3 regions of the Mesorhizobium sp. KR9-304 genome follow, and region 3 is predicted to be linked to each of the others. Evidence: predicted binding sites of a transcription regulator. Region 3 holds the regulator's gene; each other region holds the start of a gene.
The links. The regulator LexA, encoded in region 3, represses DNA repair genes until DNA is damaged. The targets are predictions, from matches to a motif close to TGTTCNNNNTGTGTTCNG.
Positions count from the first base shown of each region.

Region 1: the regulator LexA is predicted to act here: its motif matches at 8,388-8,405, upstream of ABLE71_RS01035 (PA0069 family radical SAM protein).
Region 2: the regulator LexA is predicted to act here: its motif matches at 7,801-7,818, upstream of ABLE71_RS15645 (UvrD-helicase domain-containing protein).

Region 1 covers NZ_JBDZDN010000001.1:204,621-214,655, reverse strand. The annotation lists gene ABLE71_RS01080 (tetratricopeptide repeat protein) at 1-489, shown strand, start outside; gene der (ribosome biogenesis GTPase Der) at 493-1,920, shown strand; gene ABLE71_RS01070 (cell wall hydrolase) at 2,142-3,317, shown strand; gene ABLE71_RS01065 (AtpZ/AtpI family protein) at 3,558-3,953, shown strand; gene ABLE71_RS01060 (F0F1 ATP synthase subunit A) at 4,018-4,779, shown strand; gene ABLE71_RS01055 (F0F1 ATP synthase subunit C) at 4,850-5,074, shown strand; gene ABLE71_RS01050 (F0F1 ATP synthase subunit B) at 5,136-5,750, shown strand; gene ABLE71_RS01045 (F0F1 ATP synthase subunit B) at 5,755-6,246, shown strand; gene ABLE71_RS01040 (ribonuclease HII) at 6,283-7,008, opposite strand; gene ABLE71_RS01035 (PA0069 family radical SAM protein) at 7,159-8,313, opposite strand; gene ABLE71_RS01030 (glycosyltransferase) at 8,464-8,976, shown strand; partial or broken gene ABLE71_RS01025 (DUF1488 domain-containing protein) at 8,977-9,075, shown strand; gene ABLE71_RS01020 (transglutaminase family protein) at 9,089-9,904, shown strand.
Region 2 covers NZ_JBDZDN010000002.1:677,160-687,194, forward strand. The annotation lists gene ABLE71_RS15605 (FAD-linked oxidase C-terminal domain-containing protein) at 89-1,513, opposite strand; gene ABLE71_RS15610 (thioesterase family protein) at 1,642-2,124, shown strand; gene ABLE71_RS15615 (cytochrome P450) at 2,588-3,955, shown strand; gene ABLE71_RS15620 (hypothetical protein) at 4,136-4,333, shown strand; gene ABLE71_RS15625 (dienelactone hydrolase family protein) at 4,450-5,337, opposite strand; gene ABLE71_RS15630 (L,D-transpeptidase) at 5,981-6,652, shown strand; gene ABLE71_RS15635 (OmpA family protein) at 6,663-7,217, shown strand; gene ABLE71_RS15640 (hypothetical protein) at 7,321-7,701, shown strand; gene ABLE71_RS15645 (UvrD-helicase domain-containing protein) at 7,859-10,035, shown strand, end outside.
Region 3 covers NZ_JBDZDN010000002.1:95,225-105,259, forward strand. The annotation lists gene ABLE71_RS12695 (SurA N-terminal domain-containing protein) at 1-897, shown strand, start outside; gene trpD (anthranilate phosphoribosyltransferase) at 916-1,926, shown strand; gene trpC (indole-3-glycerol phosphate synthase TrpC) at 1,932-2,744, shown strand; gene moaC (cyclic pyranopterin monophosphate synthase MoaC) at 2,748-3,263, shown strand; gene glp (gephyrin-like molybdotransferase Glp) at 3,260-4,468, shown strand; gene lexA (transcriptional repressor LexA) at 4,587-5,303, shown strand; gene ABLE71_RS12725 (ComEC/Rec2 family competence protein) at 5,297-7,828, opposite strand; gene gltX (glutamate--tRNA ligase) at 8,282-9,706, shown strand; gene gltA (citrate synthase) at 9,874-10,035, shown strand, end outside.

The DNA.
Region 1 (10,035 bases), on a different contig from region 3:
GACGCCTTCTCGCAGGCGCTTACCCTCGCCAACGAGGGCAAGAACGACGAGGCGCTCGGCGCGCTGGAAAAGCTCGAGGCCGAGGGTTACGGCGCCTATCCGCTGCTTGCGCGCATGCGCGCCGCCACCGTGCTTGCCGCCAAGGGCGATACGGCGGGCGCCGTCGCGAGTTTCGACGAGGTCGCGGCAGACACCTCTATACCGGCGTCGATCCGCGACATGGCGAATTTGCGCGCCGCGCTGATCCTGGTCGACAGCGGCTCCTACGCCGACGTCGCCGCCCGCGCCGAGGCGCTCACCGCCGACAGCAATCCGCTCCGCCACTCGGCGCGCGAGGCGCTTGGCCTGTCCGCCTGGAAGGAAGGCCGCGCCTCCGACGCGCTGAAGCTGTTCGAGCAGATCGCCGCCGACAACGAGGCTCCGCGCAACAACCGTGAGCGCGCCACCCTGCTTGCGGAGCTGATCCGCGGCCAGGGCACGGCGTCGTGATCGATGGGTTTCAAGATAGCCATCATCGGCCGGCCTAACGTCGGCAAGTCCACGCTTTTCAATCGCCTTGCCGGCCGCAGGCTGGCGCTCGTCGACGACACGCCCGGCGTCACGCGCGACCGCCGCGTCCATCCGGCAAAGCTTTACGATCTCCATTTCGACGTGGTCGATACGGCCGGCTTCGAGGTCGCGGGGCCGGAAACCCTGCAGGGCCGCATGCGCGCCCAGACCGACATTGCGATCGATGAGGCCGATCTGATCTTCTTCATGATCGACGCCAAGGCCGGCCTGACCCCCGACGACCGCACCTTCGCCGAAATCGTGCGCAAGTCGGGCAAGCCGGTCGTGCTCGTCGCCAACAAGGCCGAGGCGAAGGGCGCTCAAGGTGGTCTGCTCGAGAGTTGGGAACTCGGGCTCGGCGAACCGATCGGCGTGTCGGCCGAGCACGGCCAGGGCCTGCCCGAGCTGCGCGACGCCGTCATCGAGGCGCTCGGCGAGGAGCGCGCTTTCGAGGACGACGAGGACGAAGACCTTCCGGCCGTCAGCGAAACGCTGATCGGCGAGGATATCGCCGATCCCGATGCCGAGCCGGCCTATGACGACACCAAGCCGATGCGCATCGCCGTCATCGGTCGCCCGAATGCCGGCAAATCGACGCTAATCAATGCGCTGATCGGCGAGGAGCGCCTGCTCACCGGGCCGGAGGCCGGCATCACCCGCGATTCCATCTCGGTCGACTGGGAATGGCGCGGCCGCGCAATGAAACTCTTCGACACCGCCGGCATGCGCCGCAAGGCCAGGGTGCAGGAGAAGCTGGAGAAGCTCTCGGTCGCCGACGGGCTGCGCGCGATCCGTTTCGCGGAAGTCGTCGTTGTCGTGCTCGATTCGACCATCCCGTTCGAGAAGCAGGACCTGCAACTCGCCGATTTGATCATCCGCGAGGGCAGGGCGCTGGTCATTGCCTTCAACAAATGGGACCTGATCGACCACCCGCAGGAGGCGCTCGCGGACCTGCGCGAGAAGACGGCACGGCTGTTGCCGCAGGTGCGCGGCGTGTTGGCCGTGCCGGTCTCGGCCGAGACCGGCCGCGGCCTCGACAAGCTCATGGACGCCGTGCTGAAGACCCACCGCGTCTGGAACACCCGCATCTCCACGGCGCGGCTGAACCGCTGGCTGGAAGGAACCGTCGCGCACCATCCGCCGCCTGCCGTCGCCGGCCGCCGCCTCAAGCTGAAATACATCACCCAGGTGAAGACCAGGCCCCCCGGCTTCATGTTGTCCTGCACGCGGCCCGACGACGTGCCGCAATCCTACATCCGTTATCTGGTTAACGGATTGCGTGAAACTTTCGACATTCCCGGCGTGCCGATGCGCATGTCGATCCACGCTTCCGACAATCCCTACGCCTCGAGGGCAAAAACCAGGAAATAATGCGGCGCGCTGCCGCATTGGAGCGCCGTGCGTCCTTGGGACGCACAAAGGACGCTCCAGCACTTGAATTTTCTGCATCGTGCTCACCGAAAACCGTTCCGGTTTTCGGGCCGATGCAGAGGCAGACACATTCCCGCCGCATCGGCACCGTTAACGCTCCATCAAGGTTAATGCCGCAGTGTGCCCTCCAGTGGGTCTGTCGCGTCCTGGAGTGTGGTTCTGTGCATCGACGACTAGTGACGCGGCTTGCTGCCGCCACCAGCCGAGACAAGCGTTCCTTCCTGTCTCCCTTCATCCTCGGCCTTGGTATCTGGATCGGCTTCCCAACGGTCGCCGCCTTTCAGGACATGGCCAGCCTGGTGTCGGGCATCGAGGGCGAGAGCGCGCGCTGGAATGCCTTCGTAGAGAAGTCCGCGGCCGGCTCCGTCCATGCCGCCGAGATGCCCTTTGCAGATGGTGACGTCGCGACCGCATCGATATCGGGATCTGGCATTTCTTCACCGGGCATCGGCAAGGTGTCGCTGCGCGCCAAGTCGGCCAATCCCATTCCCGACGAGGACCGCATCGCCCGCTCCGGCAAGAAGGGCCGCATCGTCCAGATAGCGCCCGTTTCGCCGCCGAGGACTTTCGACGCCGGATCGATCTTCAAGCGCACCAGCCTGCTCGTCGGCCCCAGGAAAGACGAGGTCCGGATGGCCTTCGCCATGCCCGACATCCGCGGCAAGGAAGTCCAGATTGCCAACGCCTTCTACATGAAGCAGGACAAGAAGCGCGATCCCGGCGTTCCCGCCGTCCTGGCGGGCCTGGTCACCAGCGACAAGGCCGACATCCTCGCCACCGCCTATGCGCCGGCCAAGCCCGACTACGCCCAGGCCTCGCCTTTCGAGAGCCTGATGAAGGACCCCAACGATACGGGCCGTTTCATCCCGCCGGTCTCCAAGGGCGATCACGGCTGGATGAGCAAGCCGCTGCCGGCGAGCGTCTTCTCGGCGAAGGAACAGAAGTGCCTTGCCAACGCCATCTACTTCGAGGCGCGCGGCGAGAGCCTGCGCGGCCAGGCCGCGGTGGCGCAGGTCGTGCTCAACCGCGTTCGCAACCCGACCTATCCTGGTACGATCTGCGGCGTCGTCTATCAGAACGAGAACCAGAAGAACCGGTGCCAGTTCTCCTTCGCCTGCGACGGCAAGAAGGACCGCATCACCAGCCCGTCGATCTACAAGACCGCCCAGGACATCGCCATGGCGGTGACGGCCGGAAAGATATTCCTGCCGGAGGTCGCGTCGTCCACGCACTACTACGCGCAATATGTCAGCCCGCGCTGGGCGCGCTCGATGCAGAAGATGAAGAAGATCGGCCTCCACATCTTCTACCGCACCTATGGCGGCGGCTGGAGCTGAAGCTTTCGGGCAGCGGCGGGCAGCTTCTCCGAACCTGCCTCGCGCGGGGATTCGCGGGAATACCCTCCGCCAAACAGCCGCGCACTATGTCGCACTTCGGTAACTATCTGATTTTATTGTAAAAAATTGTCGACTGCGGGAGCCTTTGCCCGGCTTGACGGAGCAAGGCCCCCTAACTATGTTGCGCGCGACTTGGAGCGGACGGGAATTGAGCCCGCTGGCCGGGGCATGGAGGTTGCGATGGCCGGTTCAAACGGGCCAGGCGAAACCGGAAGATCCGGGCCGGGCGGGCAGGGCGGCAGAGACCACCGCGACGACGACCTCGAACGCCGCCGTCGAAATCTCGAAGCATCCCTTGCCACGAGACAGCCGGACAGGCAGGAGAGGAAGGAAGGCGCCGGCGGCGCCACCGGCTACGGCCAGGCAATGAAGCTGTCCAGCGAGTTCATCGCCGGAGTGGCGGTCGGCGCAGGGCTCGGTTGGGGGATAGACAGGCTGGCAGGGACATCGCCCTGGGGCTTGATTGTTTTCCTGCTGCTCGGCTTCGTCGCGGGCGTGTTGAACGTGTTGCGCTCGGTCGGCAAGGTCGCCGAATTCGGCCACGGGTCAAACCAGGGGCCGAGGCGCAAGGATTAAATGTTCCGGCTTTGCCGGGACGCGAAGCAAAACGGGGCCGGCAGGCGGCCTCAGGGGATGACAAGTGGCTACACCGGACAAGGTCGATCCGATCCACCAGTTCCACATCAACAAGATCGTCGACTTCCACGTCGGCGGGCTCGACCTGTCTTTCACCAACTCCTCGCTGTTCATGGTCGTTACCGTGCTCGTCGCCGGCGCCTTCCTCTATGTCGCCACGTCGAGCCGCGCGCTGATCCCGTCGCGGCTGCAGTCGGTCGCCGAGATGTCCTACGAATTCGTCGCCAACATGCTGCGCGACGCCGCCGGCAAGCAGGGTATGCAGTTCTTTCCGCTGGTGTTTTCGCTGTTCATGTTCGTGCTGGTCGCCAACCTGCTCGGCATGTTCCCCTATTTCTTCACCGTCACCAGCCACATCATCGTCACCTTCTTCCTTGCGATGCTGGTGATCCTGACCGTGGTCGTCTACGGCCTCTACAAGCACGGCCTGCACTTCTTCCATCTCTTTGTCCCGAGCGGCGTGCCCGGCATTCTGCTGCCGCTGGTGGTGGCGATCGAGGTGATCTCGTTCCTGTCGCGTCCGATCAGCCTGTCGGTGCGCCTGTTCGCCAACATGCTGGCCGGCCACATCACGCTGAAGGTGTTCGCGGGCTTCGTCGTGTCGCTTTCCGCGTTAGGCACGGTCGGCATCGCCGGCGCGGTGCTGCCGCTTGCAATGGCGGTGGCGTTGACCGGTCTCGAATTCCTGGTCGCCTTCCTGCAGGCATATGTCTTCGCGGTACTGACCTGCATGTATCTCAACGACGCGATCCATCCGGGTCACTGAGGAAACAAGAGAAACGCCGGCATGGCGCCGGTTCAACGGAAACTTCCCAAATCCACCAAGGAGTAGAAAAATGGAAGCTGAAGCAGCACGGTACATCGGCGCTGGCATTGCGTGCCTGGGCATGGGCGGAGCCGGTATTGGCCTGGGCTCGATCTTCGGAAACTACCTGGCGGGCGCGCTGCGCAACCCGTCGGCGGCTGACGGCCAGTTCGGCCGCCTGATCTTCGGCTTCGCCGTGACCGAAGCTCTGGGCATCTTCTCGCTGCTCATCGCGCTGCTCGCGCTGTTCGGCTGATATTGCTCTCCCGCTTTGAGCCGTGCCGCTTGCGCGGCCGGCTCCGGTTCGAGGACGTGAGATGTTCGTGACGGATGCCTACGGGCAAGAAACCGCTCCCGCCGTGGAAGACGGGCATGGCGCCGAGGCGCCGGCCGATGCCGGTCATGCCGCCGGCACGGAAGTACCGGCCGAGGGCGGGCACGGGGAGGCGGGTTTCCCGCCCTTCGATGCCTCCACCTTCCCGTCGCAGATTCTCTGGATCGCGATCACCTTCGGACTGTTCTATCTGTTCCTGAAGAGGGTGATCATGCCCCGGCTCGCCGGCATCCTGGAAATGCGCGAGAACCGCATCGCCCAGGATATCGAGCAGGCGACCAGGCTGAAGGGCGAGGCCGACGCGGCCGTTGCCGCCTACGAGCAGGAACTGGCCGAGGCCCGGGGCAACGCCAACGCCATAGGCCAGAAGGCCCGCGACGGCGCCAAGGAGGAAGCCGAGGCGGCCCGCAAGTCGATCTCGGCCAGCCTCGACCAGAAGATGGCCGAGGCGGAAGAACGCGTCGCCAAAATCAAAGACGCAGCCATGCAGGACGTCGGCTCGATCGCTGAGGAAACCGCCGCCGCCATCGTTTCCGCTTTGGGCGGAAAGGCCGGCAAGGCGGACGTCGCCTCGGCCGTGAAGTCGGTCAGGAGCTAGCGCCATGGATGCAACGTCACTGGCAACATTCTGGGCGGCCGTTGCGCTGTTCATCTTCCTCGGCGTCGTGGTCTATATGAAGGTGCCCGGCATGATCGCCAAGGCGATCGATGCCCGCGCCACGAAGATCCGTTCCGACCTCGACGAGGCGCGTCGCCTGCGCGAAGAGGCGCAGGCGTTGCTCGCCGAATTCCAGCAGAAGCGCAAGCAGGCCGAGAAGGAAGCCGCCGACATCGTGACGGCGGCCAAGCGCGAAGCCGAAATGCTGCTTGGCGAGGCGCACAAGAAGACCGAGGAATATGTTACGCGCCGCACCGCGATCGCCGAGCAGAAGATCGCCCAGGCCGAGCGCGAAGCGGTCAACGAGGTGCGGTCGAGCGCCGTCGACATCGCCATCGAGGCTGCCCGCAAGCTTTTTGCCGAAAATCCCGAGATCAAGGCGGGCGAGGAACTGTTCAAGTCCTCGTTGCAGGAGCTGAAGTCGAAGCTGAACTGAGTTTCATCGCGAGCATGCGACAGCGGAAGCCGCCGGTCAGGCGGCTTTTTCGTTTTCGGCCGGAAGAACGAGTTCCAGCAAATCAAACTCGACGACCTCTTCTTCCACCTCCACGAGGCGGAAGGGCGAAAACGACATGCGGTGGAGACGTGAGGCGGGTCCGTGGATCTCGATCGCCGCGCGGTGCCGCTCGGTCGCGTAGCCCATGTGGATCTCCAGCCCGTAGCGCTGGTCGGCCCTGCCGCAGCCCTGCATCATGCGGTCGCGCATCACCTTGGCGACGATCGAGGCGGCCGCGATTGACTGCGAGCGCTGGTCCCCCTTGATCAGCGCCTTGCATTCGCAGGGCAGCCCCGGCGGCACGTCGCGCCCGTCGGCCAGCGCCATCAGCGGCGTGATCGGCAGAGCCGTCAGCGCGCGGCGCATAGCCTCCAGGCTCGCCTTGAGGATGTTGCTGCGGTCGATGCCCTCGGCGCAAACCGAGGATACGCCGACGCCGAGCGCGGTCTTCAGGATTGTCTCGAAAAGCGCCTCGCGCTGCAGCGCCGTCAGCCGCTTGGAATCGTCGAGGCCCTTGGGGATGCGTTTCGGATTGAGCACGACGGCGGCCGCGACCACTGGTCCGGCGAGCGGCCCTCGGCCTGCCTCGTCGAGACCCGCAACCGGCCAAAGCCCGTCCCGGATCGCCTTCCTCTCAAACGTGAAGTCGGGTTTCTGGTCCAGATCGAAGAGGGGCGGAGAATCGGAGCGCGCGCGAGCCATGTTGCGGCAATGCTCGCATCGGTTCCGATTCTCCGCAAGGCCTTCCCGGGCCGCTGGGGCGGCGGTCCGGGAGGCTCCGTCGGCAGCCGGGGGCGGGCTGGACGGATTCGTTCGCCGGCTCGGATCAACCGCGAGCGGGCAATGTTCGGGTCAAAGCAGCATCAGCTGCTCGTTCTTCTTCTCGGCATGGACGAACAGATCGGTCCTGAGCGACGTCCGCTTGGCATTGAAGCCGAGCCGGCGCGCCGCGATCTCGAAGCGGCGTCCGATCTGCCAGGCATAGGGGCCGGTGCCGCGCATGCGCTTGCCCCATTCCGAATCGTAGTCCTTGCCGTCGCGCATCGAGCGGATCAGCGACATCACGTGCCGGTAGCGATCGGGATAGTGGCGCAGGAGCCAGTCCTTGAAGATCGGGCTGACTTCGAGCGGCAGCCTGAGCAGCACATAGCCGGCGTCCTGCGCCCCGGCCGCGCGGGCGGCGTCGAGAATCCTCTCGATCTCCTGGTCGGTCAGGCCGGGCACGATCGGGGCCACCATCACCGAGGCCGGGATTCCGGCGTCGCTGAGCTGCCTGATCGCCTCCAGCCGCTTCGTCGGCGTCGACGCGCGTGGTTCCATAGTGCACGCCAGCATGCGGTCGAGCGTCGTCACCGACAGCGCCACCTTGGCGAGGCCGCGCTCGGCCATGCGCGAAAGGATGTCGATGTCGCGCGTCACCAGCGCCGACTTGGTGACGATGCCGACCGGATGGTTGCGCGCCTCGAGCACCTCGAGGATCTCGCGCATGATGCGCCACTGCTTCTCGATCGGCTGGTAGGGGTCGGTGTTGGTGCCGATCGCTATCGTGCGCGGCTGGTAGCCCTCCTTCGACAGTTCCTTGTCGAGCAGCTTGGCCGCATCCGGCTTGGCGAACAGCTTCGATTCGAAGTCGAGCCCCGGCGACAAGCCCATATAGCTGTGCGTGGGCCGGGCGAAGCAGTAGACGCAGCCATGCTCGCAGCCGCGATAGGGATTGATCGAGCGGTCGAAGGAGATGTCCGGCGATTCGTTGCGCGTGACGATCGTGCGCGGCTTCTCCACCTGCACCTCGGTCTTGAAAGGCGGCAGATCCTCGAGCGTCTCCCAGCCGTCGTCGAAGACGTGGCGGGTTACCGGTTCGAATCGGCCGCTGGGATTGATGCCCGCCGATCGGCCGCGGTTGCGCTCAGGGCGCACCCTGATGCCGCTTTGCTCGATCATCGCGTTGGCCATCTCGGCTCTCCCGCTTCCGAAAGCTGCAATGTCGGCGCGCACGATCTGTTCCATCTTTGCCCTTTCCCAGGGCTTTTCGTCGGGGGTGCGAATCGCGGTTCTCATGAAACTATTCCTATTTCTCCAATGAGAACAAAGCAAGAACTTTTTGGTTCCGGCAGGCGGAACTGGCGTGGCGCCGGGCTTTCCGCTATGCGGCTAACGATGTTGACGGTTCTGATAGAGACCAGGAACGACGAGGAGGGCCTGACCCGGACGCTGGCTTCGCTGATCGGCGGGGCGGTGGAGGGCGTGGTGCGCGACGTCATCGTCTGCGACCTCGGCTCGACCGACCAGACGCACCGCGTGGCCGAGCATGCCGGCTGTCACTACATCGCGACCGGTGGCGTTGCCGTCGGCATCCGGCAGGCAAAGGGCGAGTGGCTGCTGCTTCTGGAACCCGGCGCTCGGCTTGTCGACGGCTGGATCGAGCCGGTGCTCGCCCATATCGTCAGGATGTCGATGCCGGCGCGGTTTTCCCGGGCGCGCGCCAGCCGGGCGCCGTTCCTGTCACGCGCCTTCTCGCGGCCGACCGCGCTCGCCGATGGGCTGGTCATCACCAAGCGCCAGGCGACCGCGCTTTCCCGCGCCGCGGGAAGCGCCGAAGCCATCGCGCGCGGTCTTGCGACGAGGAAACTCGAAGCCGAGATCGTCGTCGCCCCCAGGGGAAAGGCTTAGGCGCGTTTCGCCTCGCGCGGCTCGATCCAGGATATCGCGCGAATAGCCTATTCCCAACGCCGCCGCGACTCCTATACCCTGACTGCTGCCGACTTCCGGCAGAGGCCGCCCAATGCTCATCCGCTATGGCTACGAGATCACGCTGACCTGCCAGCAGCCGACCGCTTTGGTTTGTCTGCTGTCGGTGCATGAGGATCGCGCCGCGGATATCCGGGTTCCGGAGACGATTTTCACCACGCCCGAGGTGCCGACGTCGACCTATCGCGACCTCTTCGGCAATCGGTGCCGGCGGCTTGTCGCGCCGGCCGGCGATCTGACGATCTGGGGCGACGCCACAATCGAGGACGACGGCAAGCCAGACATTGTGTTGCCTGGCGCCAGGGAAGTCCCGGTGCCGGACTTGCCGGACGACACCCTCGTCTATCTGATGGGCAGCCGCTACTGCGAAACCGACCGGCTGAGCCAGGTAGCATGGGACCTGTTCGGCAGCCTCAAGCCGGGCTGGTCCAGGGTGCAATCGATTTGCGATTTCGTCCACGGCCATATCCGTTTCGACTACCAACAGGCCCGGTCGACCCGCACCGCCTACGAAACGTTCCACGAGCGCGTCGGCGTATGCAGGGACTTCGCGCATCTCGCGCTCACCTTCTGCCGGTGCCTCAACATTCCGGCCCGCTACGTCAACGGCCATCTCGGCGACATTGGCGTCCCCGTCGTGGATCCGATGGATTTCAGCGCCTGGATCGAGGTCTTCCTCGAGGGCGAATGGCATACGTTCGATCCGCGCAACAACATTCCGCGGATCGGCAGGATCGTGGTGGCGCGGGGGCGCGACGCGACCGACATCCCGCTCGTCAACTCGTTCGGCCCGCATGTCTTGAAGACGTTCCGGGTCTGGACCTACGAGGTGACGAACATACCGCAATGAAAGGGCGTTGCGGCGCCCATTGCACGCGGCGGGGCGCGATGGCCCGCGAGCGCAGAGCGATTGACTGAAATCAAGATGAACGTCCGCTACGGATGTAAGCTCCGTGCAACGCAGGCAAAACGGTGGACGAC
Region 2 (10,035 bases), 580 kb from region 3:
TGCCAGTGTATCTGCATCAGCGTGTCTATAAAGTGGCGATTTTCAAAGCGGTCGGCCCGCCTCCGATGGTGTCCGATGACCCTGCCGGTCATGTCCCGTGCCGCAGCGGCCAGATCTTGCCCGGATTAAGGATATTGTCGGGGTCGAGCGCCGCCTTGATGGCGCGCATCACATCGACGCCCTCGCGGCCGATCTCGCCCTCGATGAAGCCGATCTTGCCCTGTCCGATGCCATGCTCGCCGGTGCAGGTCCCGTCCATGCGCAATGCGCGCGCGTTCAGCCTGCCGACGAACTCTTCCGCCAGATCGATATCCCTGGGATCGCTGGTGTCCATCAGCACCAGCGTGTGGAAATTGCCGTCGCCGACATGCCCGACGATCGGCGCGATCAGGCCCATTTCGGCGATGTCGGCCTCCGTCTCGGCGATGCATTCGGCGAGCCGCGAGATCGGCACGCAGACGTCGGTCGAGAGCCCGCGCGCGCCGGGACGAAGCGTCAGCGACGCCCAGTAGGCGTCGTGGCGCGCCTTCCACAGCCTGTTGCGCTCCTCGGCGACGCTCGTCCAGATGAACGGCCCGCCACCGAACTCGGCGGCGATCTCACCGAAGGTCTGGGACTGCTCGGCGACGCCGGCGTCGCTGCCGTGGAACTCGAGGAAAAGGCACGGGCTCTCCGGATAGTCGAGCTTGGAGTAGTTCTTCATGGCGCGCATCTGCAGCGCGTTGACGAGTTCGATGCGGGCGACGGGAACGCCCATCTGGATCGTCGCGATGACCGCCTCGCAGGCCTGCTCGACGCTGGGGAACGGGCATACCCCGCCCGAGATGGCCTGCGGGATGCCGGCGAGTTTCAAGGTCAGCGAGGTGATGATGCCGAGCGTGCCCTCCGATCCGATCAGCAGCCTGGTCAGGTCGTAGCCGGCCGAGCTCTTCTTGGCGCGCTTGCCTGTCGTGACCACGCTGCCGTCCGCCATCACGGCGGTCAGCGACAGCACATTGTCGCGCATCGTGCCGTAGCGCACCGCGTTGGTGCCCGACGCCCTCGTCGCGGCCATGCCGCCGAGACTGGCGTTGGCGCCGGGATCGATCGGGAAGAACAGGCCGGTGTCACGCAAATGGTCGTTGAGCTCGTGCCGCGTCACGCCGGGCTCGACCGTGCAGTCCAGATCCTGTGCGTTGACCTCGACGATGCGGTTCATGCGCGACGTGTCGAGGGAAATGCCACCGCCCGGCGCGTTGACCGCTCCTTCCAGCGAGGTGCCCGCTCCGAATGCAATGACCGGCACGCGGTGCTCGGCGCAGACGCGCACGATTTCCTGCACTTCTTCCGTGCTTTCGGGGAACGCCACGCCGTCCGGCGCCTGCGCCGGGATATAGGTCGTGGTGTGCGCGTGCTGATCTCGGATCGACTGGCCGGTCTGGAAGCGCTCTCCGAAGCGCTGCTTCAATATGCCGAGCGCGGTCGCGATGCCGGCCTCGTTGCGTTCCAGGGTATTGAGGTCGCTGAGAGCCATGATTTCCTGCGCGACGTTTTCCTGCGCGGCTGGGCCATCCCGGCCCCTTGTGAAGCGCTTATAGCTGCGTACTCTCACAGGCTGGTGCGGCTTGTCCAGCACGCCGAAGAACGGAACCGGGATCGAAAATGAACATAGCCGCACCCTTCGTATCCCGCGCCATGGAGATCGAGAAGGACTGGATCGACTACAACGGCCACCTCAACATGGCCTATTACAACGTGCTGTTCGACCGCGGCTCGGACGACGCCTTCGAGATCATGGGCATGGGTCCGGCCTACGCGCGCGAGCGCAAGCTCACCATCTACACGGCCGAAGCCCATGTCTGCTACGTGCGCGAACTGCATCTTGGTGACAAGGTCACGGTCAGCTTCCACCTCATCGACCATGACGACAAGCGCCTGCGCGCCTACCAGGAAATCCGCCACGCCGAGGGATGGCTGGCGGCAACCTCGGAGACCCTGTCGCTCCACATCGACATGAGCGGGCCGAAGGTCGCGCCCTTCCCCGACGACGTGATGGATAAGGTCGCGGCGATGCGCGCCGCACACGCCTCGCTCGCCATGCCGGAACGGGCCGGCCGCTCGATCGGCATCAGGCGCAAGTCCTGAGCCGGCGAAAGGCCCGACTCAAAGAAAAGAAAGCGGCCTCACGGGATTCACCCCTTGAGGCCGCTTCCGGGATCCCCCGGCCGAAATCGATCAATTGAAGCGATAGTTCACGCCAAATTCATACGGTATGGACCGCAGGTCGACGATCGGATCGAAGCCGGCGGTGGGAAATTCATAACGCTCTCGCATGATCGTAACCCCGCCAGAACCAAAGCCCGAGACACAGCTTTCGTCTGGATTGAGGAATTAAGCGCTCCCGAATATTAGAGAGTCAACAAATAGATGCGCCCGCCAACGCGCTTCCGCCTGCATTGTCACCATTCTGCAACATTTTTGGGCACGCAAGGCAGGGGGATGGATTTTGGCGCCACTCCAGCGACTGGACTCCTGCGCGACGAAGCGTCTAATTCGCAAATCCCGTCTCCGGCGGGTCTCCAAACCCATCGCCGGGGTGAAATCGCGGATGAAAGCCCATGACATCGACAAATGGCGCTCGTTGCCGCTCCTTGCGCGCATCGCCCGCGACCCGATCTCGGCGACCCGTGCCCTGCATCGCGAGCATGGCCCGTTCGTACGGGTCGAATTGCCCTTCCGGATGAAGGGCGGTGCCTCGCACGTCAGTCTGATCGCCGACGCCGACCTCTACAAGACCGTGATGAGCGACAGCGATCTGTGGCAGAACGTGCAGATCACCTGGGGCGGCTTGCCAAACCACGCGTCGAGCCGCCTGTCGATGGGCATGACGCGGCTCAGGGGCGAGCGCCACGAGCACTACCGCAAGATGTTCATCGCGCCGCTGAAGCGGCCAGTCGTCGCGGCGATGAGCCCGGAGATGGCGCGCGTCGCCGCCGGGGAGATGGCGGCGTGGCCGCGCAACCGGCCGGTCGACCTGCAGCACGCCGTCACGGTGATGACCACCAAGCTCGCCGTCGCGCTGCTCTTCGGCAGCGATTTCGACCGCGCCTTGCCGATCACCGACCTCATCACCCGCCAGTTCAAGGCGTTTCGCGTCCTGCCCGGGCGGCAATATCTGCGCTGGGTCTGGAACGCCGACCGGCAGGAAAAGGTGATCATGGAATGGGCCAACGAGAAGCGCGGCAACCACAATGCGCGCGATCTCCTGTCCGTCCTCGTCAACAACCCCGATCTCGATGGATCGCCGCCCTCGCCGGCGATCATCTGCGGCATCATCTGCTTCCTCTACGCCGCCGCCTACGACACCTGCCTCAACGGCATCACCTGGACGCTGCTGCTGCTCACCCAGCATCCCGAAATCATGGAGGCGCTAACCGCCGAGATCGACGGGGCGCTCCAGGGCGAGTTGCCGACCATGGACCGCATCGGCCAGCTCCTGCTGCTCGACCGCGTCATCCGTGAAGGGATGCGGCTCATCCCCCCGGTGCCGCTGCAGATGCGCAAGGCCGTCCGTCCAACCGCGCTTGGCGACCAGGTGGTGCGGTATAGCGAACGCGTTCTGATCAGCGGCCATCTCATAGGCCGCGACCCGGAACTCTATCCCGAGCCCGACCGCTTCGTGCCGGAACGCTGGCGCTCGATAAAGCCGTCGCCTTTCCAGTATCCCGTGTTCGGCGCCGGCGGCCACATGTGCCCGGGCGTGGTCTTCGGCTTGCAGATGGTGAAGATCGCGCTTTCGACGATCCTGTCGGCCGGCCGGGTCGAACTCGCGCGCGACATGCCGGTCGGCTATCGCACCGCGGTCACCATGCAGCCGGTCGGCAGGGTAGAGGTTGTCCTGCGCGGCCACGGCGAAAGGCCGCGCAACCCGCGCGCCTCCGGAGGCCTCGCCAAGCTGGTCGCCCTGCCCGCCTGATTTGCCGGTGCATCGCTATGGCCGCGGTGCAACACTCGGGCGCCGAATTAACCTTTACGATCGGTAAACGTGCAAAAGCGGGCGCACCGCCATTGATCCGCGCCGTCGACTCGGCGGAAATCTGCCGCTGCAGGGGCATTGCCTGGACGGATACTCAGGGCACGATGCGGCGTGGGACGAATGAAACAGGATATCGGGGCAGTTGCGCACCGGCTCGCCGAGGACCACCGCCTCAGCGACTATGATTTCTGGCGGGCGCTTAAGAATCTGGACAACGAGATCTACCGCATGTCCGGCGACCACCAGCCGATCCCGATGGAGATGATCCGCTGGCGCGCCATTATCAAGCAGGCCCGGTCGAGACGGGGCTTCCATTAGAGTATCGGACCGAAAAGTGCGCAGCGGTTTTCGGACAAATCCGATGCTGAAACAAAGAGATAGAGCGGCGAAGCGTTTCCGTTCGCCTCTCTAGGCCCGAGCCGCGGCGCGGCCGGCTAACCCAGCTTGTCCTTGAAGAAGGCGATCGTCCGGCCCCAGGCGAGGTCGGCCGCCTCCTTGTCGTAGCGCGCCGCCGAGCTGTCGTTGTTGAAGGCGTGCTGAGCGCCGTCGTATACATAAATGGTGAAGTCCTTGCCGGCCGCTTCCAGAGCCGCCTTGTAGGCTTCGATGCCGGCATTGATGCGCTCGTCTTGCCCGGCATAGTGGAGCAGCAGCGCCGCCTGGATGCCGGGAACCTTCGCCGCATCGGCCTGCCTGCCATAGTAGGCGACGCCCGCCGCGAGGTCCGGCGACGCCGCCGCGAGATCGTTGACGGCGCCGCCGCCCCAGCAGAAGCCCATCGCGCCGACCTTGCCGGTGCCAAGTTTGTCGGCCTTCAGGAAATTCACCGTGGCGACGCCGTTGGCGACCGTCTGCGCGGGATCGAGCTGGCCGATCATCTCGCGCGCCTTGTCCTCGTCGGCCGGCGTGCCGCCGAGCGGCGACAGGTAGTCCGGCGCCAGCGCGACGAAACCTTCGAGCGCCACGCGCCGCGCGACATCCCTGATATGCGCGTTGAGGCCGCGATTCTCGTGGATGACGATGACCGTAGCCAGCTTGCCGCTCGTATCGGCGGGCCGCACCAGATAGCCCATCATGTCGCCGGTTGAGCCCGGCCCCGAGCCTGGCCAGGTGATATCCTCGCCTTTCAGCCTCGCATCGTCGGCCGGCACGATCTCGGCGGCGGCCGGATTGGCGGCGAGCAGCGGCGCGATGGCCGCCGCCGCGGCGCCCGAGCCGGCGAGCCTTGTCAGCTTCTCCATGAAGCCGCGCCGGTCGAGCGTCAGATGCGTGTATTCGTCATAGGCGTCGATCATTGCCTGGGTGATCGCAGGTGCCGTCATTTTCGCTCTTCCTAGTTTCCTCACCGCAAGGAAGTAGCCCGAATGCTGGCCGGGTCCATTCACGCTTGGGTGAGTTTTTTTCGCGATCGAAGCGCAGGTCAGGAACGCATGCGCCCATCCAGCGGGCGCGGCGCAGGACAGCGGGAGGACGGGATTTGCCGCAATCAGCTAGCGTCTCAGTTTGAGCTTTGAGGCTGATTCATGGCGAGTCGCACGGTCGGTCCCTATATGTAGTTACTGGAAAAGCACAGGAGTGGTCATGCCCCCCAAACAGACAACCGCCGAAGCCATGGCTCACACTGTAGGTGTCGATCCGAACGCGTTCCGCGATGCTTTGCGCAGCGTGAAGTATCCACGGAAGCGCACAACCGATTGGGAAGTGAAAATCGGTAGCCCCGCATATTCAGGAATGCGCACGGTTCTGGCGGGTCTCCTGCGGCGGAAGGCCGCCTGATACCGGCCTGGGCCTAAACGAGAAGCGCACCGCCAGTCGACAATGCCGCCTGCGTCACGTGCGCGAAATCAGACTGACCCACGACCCCGAAATCCGGTAAGTTGCCGGAAAAAAGTCCTTATTGTATGCTGTGTCACAGAAACTGGCTTATCGTCGGCCGGATGGCCGATCTTGCCGTGGAGGGGTCCCATGGAACTGAACCGTCGTGAGCTGATGCTTGGCGCACTGGCCGGCGCGGCCACGGGCGCCGGGCTCGTGCCTGCCGAAGCTGCCAAGGCCACATCGAAGTCCTCCTGGTATGCCGGGACCGCCGTCGACAACGGCGTCACCTTCAAGCTCACCAACTTCGCCGTGATCGACCAGAAGTGGCACAAGCAGATGGTGAAGTATAAGTCGAGCGAGCCGGCAGGCACGGTCGTCGTCGATACGCAGCACCATTTTCTCTACATGATTATCGAGAACCAGACCGCCATACGATATGGCGTCGGCGTCGGCCGCGACGGGTTCCAGTGGTTCGGCCGCGCCAATATCGACCGCAAGTCGCTGTGGCCGAAATGGACGCCGCCGCCCGAGATGCTGCTGCGCCAGCCCGACCTGCCGGCCTCCGTAGCGGGCGGTGCGCCGACCAATCCGCTGGGACCTCGGGCGATGTATCTCCATGGCGATGGCGGAGACACCGGTTATCGCCTGCACGGCACGCTTGAGCCCGGCAGCATCGGCAAGGACGTGTCGTCCGGCTGCATCCGCATGTTCCCGGAGCATGTGATCGACCTCTACCAGCGCTGCCCGATCGGCACCGCCGTCCAGGTTCTGCCGCACATCGCCGACCGCATGCCCCAGCTCGACGCCCAGAACGGATGAGCCAGACGCGATGAAGATTGCACTGAAGATCGCGCGGGCCGGCGTATTCGCCGGCCTTTTGGCGTTTGCCGCTTCCTGTTCCACTCCGGGCGGGCTGACGCCCGGCCCGAGCGACACGCTGCCGCCTCAGTCCGGCGGCGCCACCGACGATCCCGCTGCCGGTTTCGAGAACGTGAAACCCGGTTCGGAGGAGGATTTCATCCTTTCCGCCGGCCGCCGCATCTACTTCACCGAGGGCTCCGCGGCGCTCGACGAGACGGCCAAGGCGACGGTGAACAACCAGATCGCCTTCCTGCAGAAATATCCAAAGTGGTTCGCCAAGCTGCAGGGTTTCGCCGACGATCCGGGCGGCAACGCCAAGATGACGCAGCTCTCGCAGCAGCGCGCCGACGCGGTGATGAACTACATGATCGCAGGCGGCATCGCGCCCGGCCGCCTCTGGGCCAAGGGCTACGGCAAGGAACGCGTCGTGCGCGAATGCACCGAGCGGGCCTGCAAGGTCCAGAACCGTCGCGTCATCACCAATTTGCGCAACACGCGCGACGAGCCCGACGACGGCATGTAGCCGTCGCCGCCAAGGCAAATGAAGTCAAACGCGCCCTTGCGGGCGCGTTTTCCATGTTGGGATGCTCGACTGAAGTTCCATTGAATAGGCATGGGCTGCGCGAATGTTCGTTATTTGGACGGGCCAAGGACTGTTGATTGCGCTCGCGGCGATTTTCGGAACCATCGTGGGTTATACGACCTACGATCTCTCCTCGCGATTTGTGTTCAGTCTCCCAGAGCAATTCTCCTATTTCTTTGTTTGTCTCGGCGCAGCGATCGGCTGCTATCTCGTTGCCCTGTATCTTGAGCAGAAGAGCCGGGGACGGGTCGTCATAGACAAGAAAACGGGACGCGAGTTTACGCTGCGGCGAAGCCACAAGCTCTTCTACATTTCGGCCCGACGCTGGTCCTATATGCTACTTGCTGCTTCGGCTCTGGCGTTGATCTACGGACTAATTTCTTTGTTCGCTGGCGACCAGGGGATGACCAACCCGCTTCCATGAAACGGATGAGGCTACCGAACAGGTCGGTGACCAAGTAGGACGTGGCGGCAAGCGTCAATTCGGTCACATTTACCCGCTGAAACCGGTGGATAACGCCAGCGGAACAAAACGGCGACGCCGCTGGTCTTTCCAGCCCGAATCACTACATTCGGAACAAATGGTGGACTTTCCCGACGACATGCCTTTTTTCGACGAGGAGCCGGCCCCTCGCGCGGGCGCACCGCGCCCGGGCGAAGCGCCGCGGGCCGGCGGCTCCGGTATCGCCGCGCGCGCCATGGCTGCGCGGCAGGGGCACAACCAGCCGGCCGACTACCTGAAGGGCCTCAACCCCGAGCAGCGCCTCGCCGTCGAGACGACCGAAGGTCCCGTGCTCGTGCTTGCCGGCGCCGGCACCGGCAAGACGCGCGTCTTGACCACCCGCATCGCCCACATCCTCAGCCTCGGACTCGCCTACCCCTCGCAGATCCTCGCCGTCACCTTCACCAACAAGGCCGCGCGAGAAATGAAGCTCAGGATTGGGGCGCTGATCGGCGAAGGCAATGCCGAGGGCATTCCCTGGCTCGGCACCTTCCATTCGATCGGCGTCAAGCTGCTCCGCCGCCATGCCGAACTCGCCGGGCTGAGGAGCGACTTCACCATCCTCGACACCGACGACGTCGTTCGCCTGCTCAAGCAGTTGATCCAGGCCGAGAACCTCGACGACAAGCGCTGGCCGGCGCGCCAGTTCGCCATGATGATCGACGGCTGGAAGAACAAGGGGCTCGGCCCGGCGGACATCCCGGAAGGCGACGCGCGAAGCTTCGGCAACGGCAAGGGCCGTGAGCTCTACAAGGCCTACCAGGAGCGGCTGAAGACGCTGAACGCCTGCGACTTCGGCGACCTTTTGTGCCATCCGATCCGCATCTTCCGCGAAAACCCTGATGTGCTGAAAGACTATCACCGCCGCTTCAGATACATCCTCGTCGACGAATACCAGGACACCAACACCGCGCAATATCTGTGGCTGAGGCTGCTTTCGCAAAGGCCGCAATCGAAGGCTGGGCCAAGTGGTCTCCCTTCGGCCGAAGGCCGCAAGCCCGACCGGGCGTCGGCCGGCCAGGCCGCCCCCGCGGAGGGCCAGCCGCCGCAGGCGGCGATACGGCCCGTGAGCGAAAACAAAGAGCAGCAAATAAATATTTGCTGCGTCGGCGACGACGACCAGTCGATCTATGGCTGGCGCGGGGCGGAGGTCGACAACATCCTGCGCTTCGACAAGGATTTTCCGGGCGCCACCATCATCCGCCTGGAGCGCAACTACCGCTCGACCGCCCATATCCTCGGCGCAGCCTCGCATCTCATCGCACACAATGAGGGGCGCTTCGGCAAGACGCTGTTCACCGAACGCAACGACCCCGAGGACGCCAAGGTCAACGTACACTCCGCCTGGGATTCGGATGAGGAGGCGCGTGCCGTCGGCGAGGAGATCGAGCAGGCGCAACGGCGCGGCCACAACCTCAACGACATGGCGATCCTGGTGCGCGCGTCTTTCCAGACGCGCTCCTTCGAGGACCGCTTCATCGAGATCGGGCTGAACTACCGCGTCATCGGCGGCCCGCGCTTCTACGAACGTCTTGAGATCCGCGATGCGCTGGCCTTCTTCCGCGTCGTCGCGCAAGGGGCCGACGACCTCGCCTTCGAGCGCATCGTCAATGTGCCCAAGCGCGGCCTCGGCGAAGCCACCATCCGCCAGATCCACGATACGGCGCGCGCGCTGGGCATTCCGATGCTGGCCGCCGCCGCGCAGCTTGCCGAAAGCGACGAGCTGAAGCCCAAGCCGCGCGCGGCACTGCGCGAAGTCGCCGCCAATTTTGCCCGCTGGCAGGCAGCGCTGGAAACCACGCCGCACACCGAGCTTGCCGAGACCATTCTCGAGGAGAGCGGCTACACCGACATGTGGAAAAACGACCGCTCGGCGGAGGCACCGGGCCGGCTCGAGAACCTGAAGGAGCTCATCCGCTCCATGGAGGAATACGAGTCGCTGCGCTCCTTCCTCGAGCATGTCGCGCTGGTCATGGACTCCGAGCAGAACGCCGAGCTCGACGCCGTCAACATCATGACGCTGCACTCGGCCAAGGGGCTGGAGTTTGAGACCGTCTTCCTGCCCGGCTGGGAGGAAGGCCTCTTCCCGCATCAGCGCTCGCTCGACGAAGGCGGCCGCTCCGGGTTGGAGGAAGAGCGCCGGCTCGCCTATGTCGGGCTGACCCGCGCGAAAAAGCACCTGCACATCTGGTTCGTCTCCAACCGCCGCATCCATGGCCTCTGGCAATCGACGATCCCGTCGCGCTTCCTCGACGA
Region 3 (10,035 bases):
CTGCAGGCGAACGAGGTCAGCCCGATCGTCGACGGGGCCTTCGGTCCGGTGCTGGTGCGCGTCACGGCGATCACGCCGGAAGTGGTGAAGTCGCTAGCCGAGGCGACGCCGGAAATCCGCAAGGATCTCGCGATCGCCGAAGCGAACCGCATCCTGCTCGACGTTCACGACAACTACGAGGACAGTCGCGCGGCGGGTGATTCCCTGCGCGAGGCGGCAGCCAAGCTCGGCCTCGACGTGGTGACCGTCGAGGCGATCGACCGCGCCGCCCAGCGTCCGGACGGCTCGGTCGCCAACGATCTGCCGCAGTCAAAGGAACTGCTGGATGCCGCTTTCGCGACCGAGGCAAACATAGAGAACCCGCCGGTTAACATCGGCAGCACGGGCTATGTCTTCTACGAAATCGAAGGCATCACCCCTGCCCGCGACCGCACGCTGGACGAGGTAAAGGCCAAGGTGGTCGCCGACTGGAAGCAAGCCGAGACGGAGAAGCGCGTGGGGATCAAAGCGGCCGACATCGAGAAGCGCCTGAAGGACGGGGCGCAGATCGACGCGCTGGCGGCTGAATTCGGCCTCGAGAAGCAGATCAAGCGCGGCCTGAAGCGCGAATCCGACGATGCCGACTTCGGCCGCGCCGGCGTCACGGCGATTTTCGGCGTGGCCGAAGGCGGCTCGGGTCTCGTGCCGGCGCCGACCGGCGACGCGCAGATCGTGTTCAAGGTGACGGAAGTGTTCGAGCCCGCGGGCGCGGACGCCAACTCCATCCCGGAGGACGCGCAAAAATCCTTCGCCTCGGGCATGGCCGACGACCTGCTCGACCAGCTCGTCGCCAAGCTACAGGGCGAATATAGCGTGACGGTCAACCGAGCGGCGATCGAACAGGCGCTGGCCTTCTAGGGAAGCACGGGTCGGGGGATGGCGACACTCAAGGAACACATCGCGAAGGTTGCGGGCGGCAAGGCGCTCTCCTTCGAGGAGGCTCGCGAAGCGTTCGAGATCATCATGTCCGGTGAGGCGACGCCGGGCCAGATCGGCGGCTTCCTGATGGCGCTGCGCGTGCGCGGCGAGACCGTCGACGAGATTTCCGGCGCGGTGGCGACGATGCGCGACAAGATGCTGCGCGTCGAGGCGCCCGAGGGCGCGATCGACATCGTCGGCACCGGCGGCGACGGTTCGCACAGCGTCAACATATCGACGGCCTCCGCCTTTGTCATCGCGGGCGCCGGCGTGCCGGTCGCCAAGCACGGCAACCGCGGGCTCTCCTCGCAGACCGGCGCGGCCGACGTGCTCGGCGCGCTCGGCGTCAAGATCGACCTCTCTCCCGAAGCCATCGGCTTCTGCGTCGTGGAGGCGGGCGTCGGCTTCATGTTCGCGCCGGCGCACCATCCGGCGATGCGCCATGTCGGACCGACGCGCGCCGAACTTGGGACGCGCACCATCTTCAACCTGCTCGGGCCGCTGTCCAATCCGGCCAGCGTGAAGCGGCAGATGGTCGGCGTCTTCGCGCCGGAGTGGATCAGGCCGGTGGCCGAGGCACTGAAGACGCTAGGCGCCGAGCGCGCCTGGGTGGCGCATGGCGACGGCTATGACGAAATCACCGCGACCGGCGAGACGCAGGTGGTCGAGCTTGCCGACGGCAAGTTGCGCAGCTTCACGCTGACGCCGGAGGAGGTCGGGCTGAAGCGCCACCGCAAGGAGGATCTGCGCGGCGGCGACGCTGCCTTCAATGCGGCCGCACTCAGGCTCCTGCTCAACGGCGCCCCCGGCGCCTACCGCGACACGGTGCTGATGAACGTCGGCGCCGGGCTGGTGGTGGCCGGCAAGGCGGCGACAATCCAGGAAGGCGTCGCGCAGGCCGCCCAGGCGATCGACAGCGGCAAGGCGGCGAAAGTCCTCGACCGGCTCGTCGCCGTATCGAACGGGTGACGAGCGTGGCCGACATCCTGCAGAAGATCGAGGCCTACAAGCGCGAGGAGATCGCCGCGGCCAAGTCGCGCGTTCCGCTGGCGGAAATCAAGGCGAAAGCACGTGACACCGAAAGCCCGCGTGGTTTCCTCGCTGCACTTGAGGCGAAGCGCAAGGCCGGTGATTTCGCGCTCATCGCCGAGATCAAAAAGGCAAGCCCGTCGAAGGGGCTGATCCGCGCGGATTTCGATCCGCCGGCGCTGGCGCACGCCTATGAGAAGGGCGGCGCGGCGTGCCTCTCCGTGCTGACCGACAAGCCGTCCTTCCAGGGCGCGCCTGAATTCCTGACCGCGGCGCGGGCCGCGACGAAGCTGCCGGCGCTGCGCAAGGATTTCATGTTCGAGCCCTACCAGGTGTTTGAAGCCCGCGCGTGGGGCGCCGACGCCATCCTGATCATCATGGCGAGCGTCGATGACGACGCCGCTAAGGCGCTGGAAGAGACAGCGCTGGAACTCGGTATGGACGCACTTGTCGAAGTCCACGACGAGGCCGAGACCGAACGCGCGCTGAAGCTTTCGTCAAAACTGATCGGCATCAACAACCGCAACCTCAGGACTTTCGAGACAAGTCTCGAAACCTCGGAGCGGCTGGCCAGGCTGGTGCCTGATAACCGGCTGCTGGTCGGCGAGAGCGGCATCTTCACCCATGACGACTGCCTGAGGCTCGATCGCGCCGGCATCGGCGTCTTCCTCGTCGGCGAGAGCCTGATGCGGCATGCCGACGTGACCGCCGTGACGCGGGCGCTGCTGGAGCGCGCGCCGACCGCCATGCGGGCCTGACCGATGGCGAAGAAAGCGGCCGGCCTCACTCATCTCCGCGCGGACGGCAAGGCCGACATGGTCGATGTCGGCGCCAAGGCCGAAACGACGCGCACAGCGGTCGCCGAAGGCACGATCACGATGCGGACGGAAACGCTGAAGACGATCCTCGAAGGCAATGCGAAAAAGGGCGACGTGCTGGGCGCGGCGCGCATCGCCGGCATCATGGCCGCCAAGCGGACGCATGAGCTGATTCCGCTCTGCCACCCGCTGCTGCTGACCAAGGTAGCGGTCGACATCGAGCCCGACGAGGCGCTGCCCGGCCTGCGCGTCACCGCGCTGGCGCGCGTGACCGGAAAGACCGGCGTCGAGATGGAGGCGCTGACGGCCGCCTCCGTCGCCTGCCTCACCATCTACGATATGGCCAAGGCGATCGACCGCGCCATGGTGATCTCCGGCATCAGGCTGGTCGAAAAGACCGGCGGCAAGTCGGGCGACTACAGGGCCGATTCCCGGTCCGGACTTCGGGCAAAAAAATGACCGGACTGCTGCTGGTCGACGAGGCGATTGCGCGCCTGCTCGCCGGCGCCGGACCGCTTGCGGCAGAGACCGTGCCGCTGGCCGAGGCCGCAGGCAGGGTGCTGGCGCAACCCGTCGCGGCGCTCAGGACCCAGCCGCCCTTCCCCGCCTCGGCAATGGACGGCTATGCGGTGCGCGCGGAGGACGTGGCGCAGGTTGCCGCAAGGCTGACCGTCATCGGCATGGCGGCGGCGGGAAAGCTGTTTCCCGGCAGGGTGAGCAAGGGCGAAGCGGTGCGCATCTTCACCGGCGCGCCGGTGCCCGAGGGCGCCGATACCATCGCCATCCAGGAGAATGTCAGAAAGCTCGGCGGCGACGCGATAGAGGTCTTCGAGACTGTCGCGGCCAACAGGCACATCCGCGCGGTCGGTCTCGACTTCGCGGAGGGGCAGAAGCTGCTGGAAACAGGCCGCGTGCTCGACGCGGCCGCCCTGTCGCTCGCGGCGGCGGCGAACCACCCTGCCGTGTCCGTGGTGAAAAAACCGCTGGTCGCGATCATCGCCACCGGCGACGAGCTGCTGGCGCCCGGCAGCAAGCCGGGACCGGACCAGATCATCGCGTCGAACGCCTACGGCGTGGCGGCGATCGCAAGCGAAGCCGGGGCGCGCGTGCTCGACCTCGGCATCGCGCCGGACAAGGTCGAGGCGATCTCGGCGCTGGTGAGACAAGCGATGGACGCCGGCGCCGACGTGATCGTGACGCTCGGCGGCGCCTCGGTCGGCGACCACGACCTCGTGCAGGAGGCGCTGACCGGCCTCGGCATGGAGCTCGACTTCTGGAAGATCGCCATGCGCCCCGGAAAACCGCTGATGTTCGGGCGGCTAGGAGATACCCGTTGCGTCGGATTGCCGGGTAACCCCGTGGCGAGCCTGGTCTGCTCGCATCTCTTCCTCAAGCCGCTGCTGGCAGAACTCGGCGGACGCACGCACGAGGACCGTATCGTCGAGGCCGTGCTCGGCGCGCCGATGCCCGCCAACGACACGCGCCAGGATTATGTGCGCGCCGCCGTCTCGCGAACAAAAAGCGGATACCTCGCCACACCCTTCGGGGTGCAGGATTCTTCGATGCTGAAGCTTCTCGCCGACGCTGGCGGGCTGGTCGTTCGAGCGCCCCACGCGCCGGCCGCCAAGGCGGGCGATGCCTGCCTCCTGCTGCTGTTACGCTGAACAAATCGTCAACGAATTCATTAAAATTTAAACAGTTGCGGAACACAACTGGAACAGATAGTGTTTGTTCTGGTTTTGTTTGACGTTCGATTCCTGTTTGATTCCGGGGGAAATTCCTATGCTGACACGCAAGCAACATGAACTTCTCCTCTTCATCCACGAGCGGTTGAAGGAGCAGGGCATTCCGCCTTCCTTCGACGAGATGAAGGATGCGCTCGACCTAGCGTCGAAGTCGGGCATCCATAGGCTGATCACCGCGCTCGAGGAGCGCGGCTTCATTCGCCGCCTGCCCAACCGGGCGCGCGCGCTGGAGGTGCTGCGGCTGCCCGATTCGATCGCGCCGGGCCTCAACGGGGCCAGGAAATTCTCGCCGAGCGTCATCCAGGGTGGCCATGGGCGAAATCATGAAGCGCCGCGTGCGCGCTCCGCCAGCAACGACGATGACGCGAGTGCCGCGGTCTCCGTCCCGGTTATGGGCCGTATCGCGGCGGGCGTGCCGATCGACGCGATCCAGCACAAGACCCATGCGATCATGGTGCCGCCGGAGATGCTTTCGTCGGGCGAGCATTACGCGCTGGAGGTGAAGGGCGACTCGATGATCGAGGCCGGCATCTTCGATGGCGATACGGTCATCATCAAGAACGCCTCGACGGCCAACCCCGGCGAGATCGTGGTGGCGCTGGTCGACGAGGAGGAAGCGACGCTGAAGCGTTTTCGCCGCAAGGGCGCGTCGATCGCGCTCGAGGCCGCCAATCCGGCCTACGAGACGCGCATCTTCGGACCCGACCGGGTCAAGGTGCAGGGCAAGCTGGTCGGGCTGATCCGTCGCTACTGAGCATCTTTCGGATCAGCGGATTCGGTCGGTGAAGCAGGATCCGGCCCCAGGGAGGGCGAATCCGGTGCGCCTTTGGTCGGCGTCGCTGGCTTGTCCGGTCGCCGATAGGGCGCGAGGCCCCGCGCCTCGCGTGAGAAACGGCGCTGCTCGTGCCAGGGCCGGAACGGCCGGCTGATTGCATATTCGATCGTGGCGGCGACGCGCGGTGCTTCGCCGATGGCCTCACCTGAAAACGTGATCGCGGCGCTGCTGTTGAGCGCGAGGTCGCGCTTGGTGACGACCAGAACATCCTTCCAGCGGCAGACGCCCTTCGCCGCCGCATCATCGATGACGATGACGCTCGCAGTGGCGCAGACGTCCATTGCTGCTTCGGCGTCGAGCGCATGAGCGACGATCGCTCCGGAGGGATGACGGGCCAGGCAAAGCGCATCGGCGCAGACGAAGCCGTCGGTGGTTGGCCGTTGCAATAGGCTGGCGCTTTCCGGGCAGTTGACGGGATCATCACACAAGGCGAAATCCTCCCTCACCGTCTCGGGCTTCGCCCGAGCCACCTCTCGCCCACTTTGTGGGGGCGAGGAACCCAGTTTCTGAGAAGTCGCGACGCCGGCTATTGGCGGCTCCTCTCCCCCGGGCAGGGGGAGAGGTGGCGAGGTCCGAAGGACCGAGACGGTGAGGGGGTGCTGCTGTTCAGCTGCCAATTTGCCATCAGCAGTTTCGCTCGGCTTGGCCGCCGCCACCCGCTCCTGTTTCCCTTCCGGCCGCACGACCTCGCTCGCACGCAAGGCGCGTTTCCAGTTGTCGATGGTGAATTCGTTGGGCCTCGAGCGATTGACGGCGATGCGTCCGTGGCCAAGGCCAAGCCCGACCAGGCGACCGTCCTCGGCGATGAAAAGATCAGGCCGAGGCTGGTCGAAAAGCAGCAGTAGACCCGCGAGCGCCACCGGCACTGCCGCGATGCGCAGCCAGGTCGAGCAGATCGTGGCAATTAATAGGGCGATCGTAAGGATAGCCACCGAGGCCGGTGGGACGAGGCCGACCATGTCGGTGGGCGAGCGCTCGGAAAACCAGCGCGCAATTGCGATCGTCGCGCCGAGGCCGAGCCCCATCACGTCGAAGAACGGACCGTCGAGCCCGAACGGCATGGCGAGCGCGCCGAGCACCGCGAAGGGCATCACCACCGCCGAGACGATCGGCATGGCCGCGAGGTTGGTGAAGAGGCCGAGCGAAGGCATCTGCTGGAAATGCCAGGCCGCGTAGATGGCGGTTGCCCCGCCCGCCACGATCGAGGTCACGGCAAGCCCGGCGGCCGCAAGCAAGAGGTAGCGGACGGCTCTGCGAGCCAGCGAGCGGTTGGCTTGTGCCTGGCCCGGATGGTCGGCGCGCCAGTCGGACCATGCGGCATAGGCGCCGACGAGTGCCGCTGTCGCCGCGAAGGACATCTGGAAACTCGGTCCGACGACCTCGTGCGGAGAGAGCAAGATGACCACGATCGCCGCAATGGCCAGATTGCGCAGCGTCAGCGCGGCACGGTCGAACAGCACGGCTGTCAGCATGATGGCAAGCATGATGAAGCTGCGCTGGGCGGCGACCTCGGCGCCGGAGATGAACAGGTATCCGGCGAGACCAACGATGGCGAGCGCCGCGGCATATTTCTTCACCGACCGGCGAGACGAGAAATCCGGAAACAGCGCGAAGCCGGCGCGCAGCAGCCCCATGATCGTGCCGGCGACCAGCGCCATATGCAGCCCCGAGATCGAGATGACGTGGTAGATGCCGCTGCGCCGCAGTGCATCTTTGACGTCCTCCGGGATGCCGGCGCGGACACCGACGACCAGCGCCGCCGCGATTTCGCCTTCGGGTCCGCCGATCCGCCCGCTGATGCGCCGGGCGACATCATGGCGGAACCGCTCGACCGCCGCCTGGAACGCCGCTAGCGGCGGCATCGTTCCGGACGCTTCCGTGAGTTCCGGCCCGCGCAGGAAAAACCCGCTGGCGCCGATGCCGTCGAAATAGCTCTCGAACGAAAAATCGTAGCTGCCCGGTCTGACCGGTCCGGAGGGCGGCATGAGGCGGACGAGGCCGGTGACCGCCGATCCCGCCGTGACGCCTTCGGGAACGCGGCGCGCCGAGACGCGCACCCGGTCGGGCGCGTAGCGAAGAACGGGGCGCTCGGTGCCGGTGACGTCGATGGTGAGCCTGACGCGGCCGTTGGCGAGATGCTCGGCCTCGACGACCCGGCCCGAAAGCCGCGTCGTCACCTCGCCGCCGAGCATTTTCGTGCCTGCTCGCCAGGTTTCCGCTTTGGCGACGAACGCGCCAAGAACGCAAAGCAGCGCCGCGACCAGCGCCATGTGCAGGGCCGGCCGCACACGGCTGGCGAAGGCGAGGACGCCAAGGCCGACCGTGCCGGCGGCAAGCGGCAAGAATCCGGGCTCATGGCCGAGCGAAAAATAGATCAGCGCACCGACCGCAAGAAGCACCGGCAAGACAATGAAGCCAACGCCTCGGTCGAGTTCGATGGACACGGCGGAGCCGACGGCCCCGGCAAAGGCGGCGCGCGACGGGACAAGCGGACCTGCGGCGGCTATGCGCGAAAGGAATGGCTTTCGCGGTCGGCCTGGCAGGCTGGGCAACAGGTGGCTTATCTCGCGAAGTCGGCGCGGAGCCAGCATTGCGGATTGAGGATCTGCACCAGAAGAGATGCCGCCGTCAGCCGCAGGAGCCGACTTTGCCAACGAGTCCGTTGATGTCGACTGAGGGAGCGCGGAAGGCAGCATGAAGGGCGCGTCGTCGGGCGCGAACAATGCGCGTTCGCCAACACTTTCAGGCGATTGTGGTTTCGCCATTCCCGTCCCCGCCCCACCTGCCACTTGCACGGCAGGCGACCTATGCTACATGAACGCCGACTTTTATCCATCGGTCCCGGGTTTGGCCTGGGGCCTGTTGCGGCCACGGTTCCGCCGCCTTCCGAGAAAAAAATGTCCGAGACCGTCGTCACCCGCTTTGCCCCCTCGCCCACCGGATATCTGCACATCGGCGGGGCACGAACCGCCCTGTTCAACTGGCTTTATGCGCGCCACACCAAGGGCACGATGCTGCTCCGCATCGAGGACACCGACCGCGAGCGCTCGACCGAGGCTGCGACAGCCGCGATCCTCGACGGGTTGTCCTGGCTCGGGCTGCACTGGGAAGGCGAGCCGGTCTCCCAATTCGCGCGCGGCGAGCGCCACCGCGAGGTGGCCGAGGAACTCGTTCGCCTCGGCAAGGCCTATTACTGCTATGCCTCGCAGGAGGAGTTGGCCGAGATGCGCGAGAAGGCACGCGCCGAGGGCCGCCCGCCGCGTTATGACGGCCGCTGGCGCGACCGCGATGCTTCCGAGGCGCCGGTGGGCGTCAAGCCGGTCATCCGCATCAAGGCGCCGCGCGACGGCGAAACCACGGTACGCGACCGTGTGCAGGGCGACGTGAAGTTCCCGAACAAGGACCTCGACGACTTCATCATCCTGCGCTCGGACGGCGTTCCGACCTACATGCATGCGGTGGTGGTGGACGACCACGACATGGGCGTAACCCACATCATCCGCGGCGACGATCACCTGACCAACGCGGCGCGACAGCAGATCATCTATGACGCCATGAGCTGGGACATCCCGGTGATGGCGCATATCCCGCTGATCCACGGCGCGGACGGCGCCAAGCTGTCCAAACGTCATGGCGCGCTCGGCGTCGATGCCTATCGCGCGATGGGCTACCTGCCGGCAGCGCTTCGCAACTATCTGGCGCGGCTCGGCTGGAGTCACGGCGACGACGAGGTGATGAACCTTGACGATATGATCCGCTGGTTCGAGATCGAGGACGTGAACAAGGGCGCGGCGCGTTTCGACTTCGCCAAGCTCGAGGCGCTGAACGGGGTGCACATGCGCAAGATGGACGATGCCGAGCTGCTCGACATCTTCATCCGCACCCTGCCCTATCTGGAAAATGGCAAGACGATCGCCGACCGCCTGGACGACACGCGCAAGGCTCAGTTGCTGGCCGCCATGCCGGGCCTCAAGGAGCGCGCCAAGACGTTGGTGGAGCTTGCCGACGGCGCTGGCTTCCTCTTCGCCGAACGGCCGCTGACGATCGACGAGAAAGCGAAGGTGCTGCTCGGCGACCCGCAGCGCGAGGTGTTGCGCGGCGCGCTGGCGACGTTGAGAAACCTGCAGGGCGAATGGACCGCAGCCTCGACCGAGGCCGAGATCCGAACCTTCGCCGAAGAGAAGAGTCTGAAGCTCGGCGCTGTCGCGCAGCCGTTACGCGCTGCCCTTACGGGAAAGACGACCTCGCCCGGCGTGTTCGACGTGCTCGCCGTTCTTGGCCGGCACGAAAGCTTGGAGAGGATCGCGGATCAAATCGATTAGGACAACGACCCTGCCATTTTTAGCATTGAAACGGGTCTGTTGCGATGCAACATTGTCTGCGATGACAGGGGGCTGGGACCTTGTTTGCGCTACCCGACGCAACGTCGGCGGGCCTAGACCGGACAAGCATTCCAAGAAAACAAATGGGCAGGCTGAAGGAGGTTGCGATGACAACTGCTAAACTGGAATTCGCCGGCAAGACCCATGAGCTCAAGGTCCGCAGTGGAACCGTCGGTCCGGACGTCGTCGACATAGGCTCGCTCTACGCCACGACGGGCGCCTTCACCTACGACCCGGGCTTCACCTCGACCGCAAGCTGCGAATCGGCG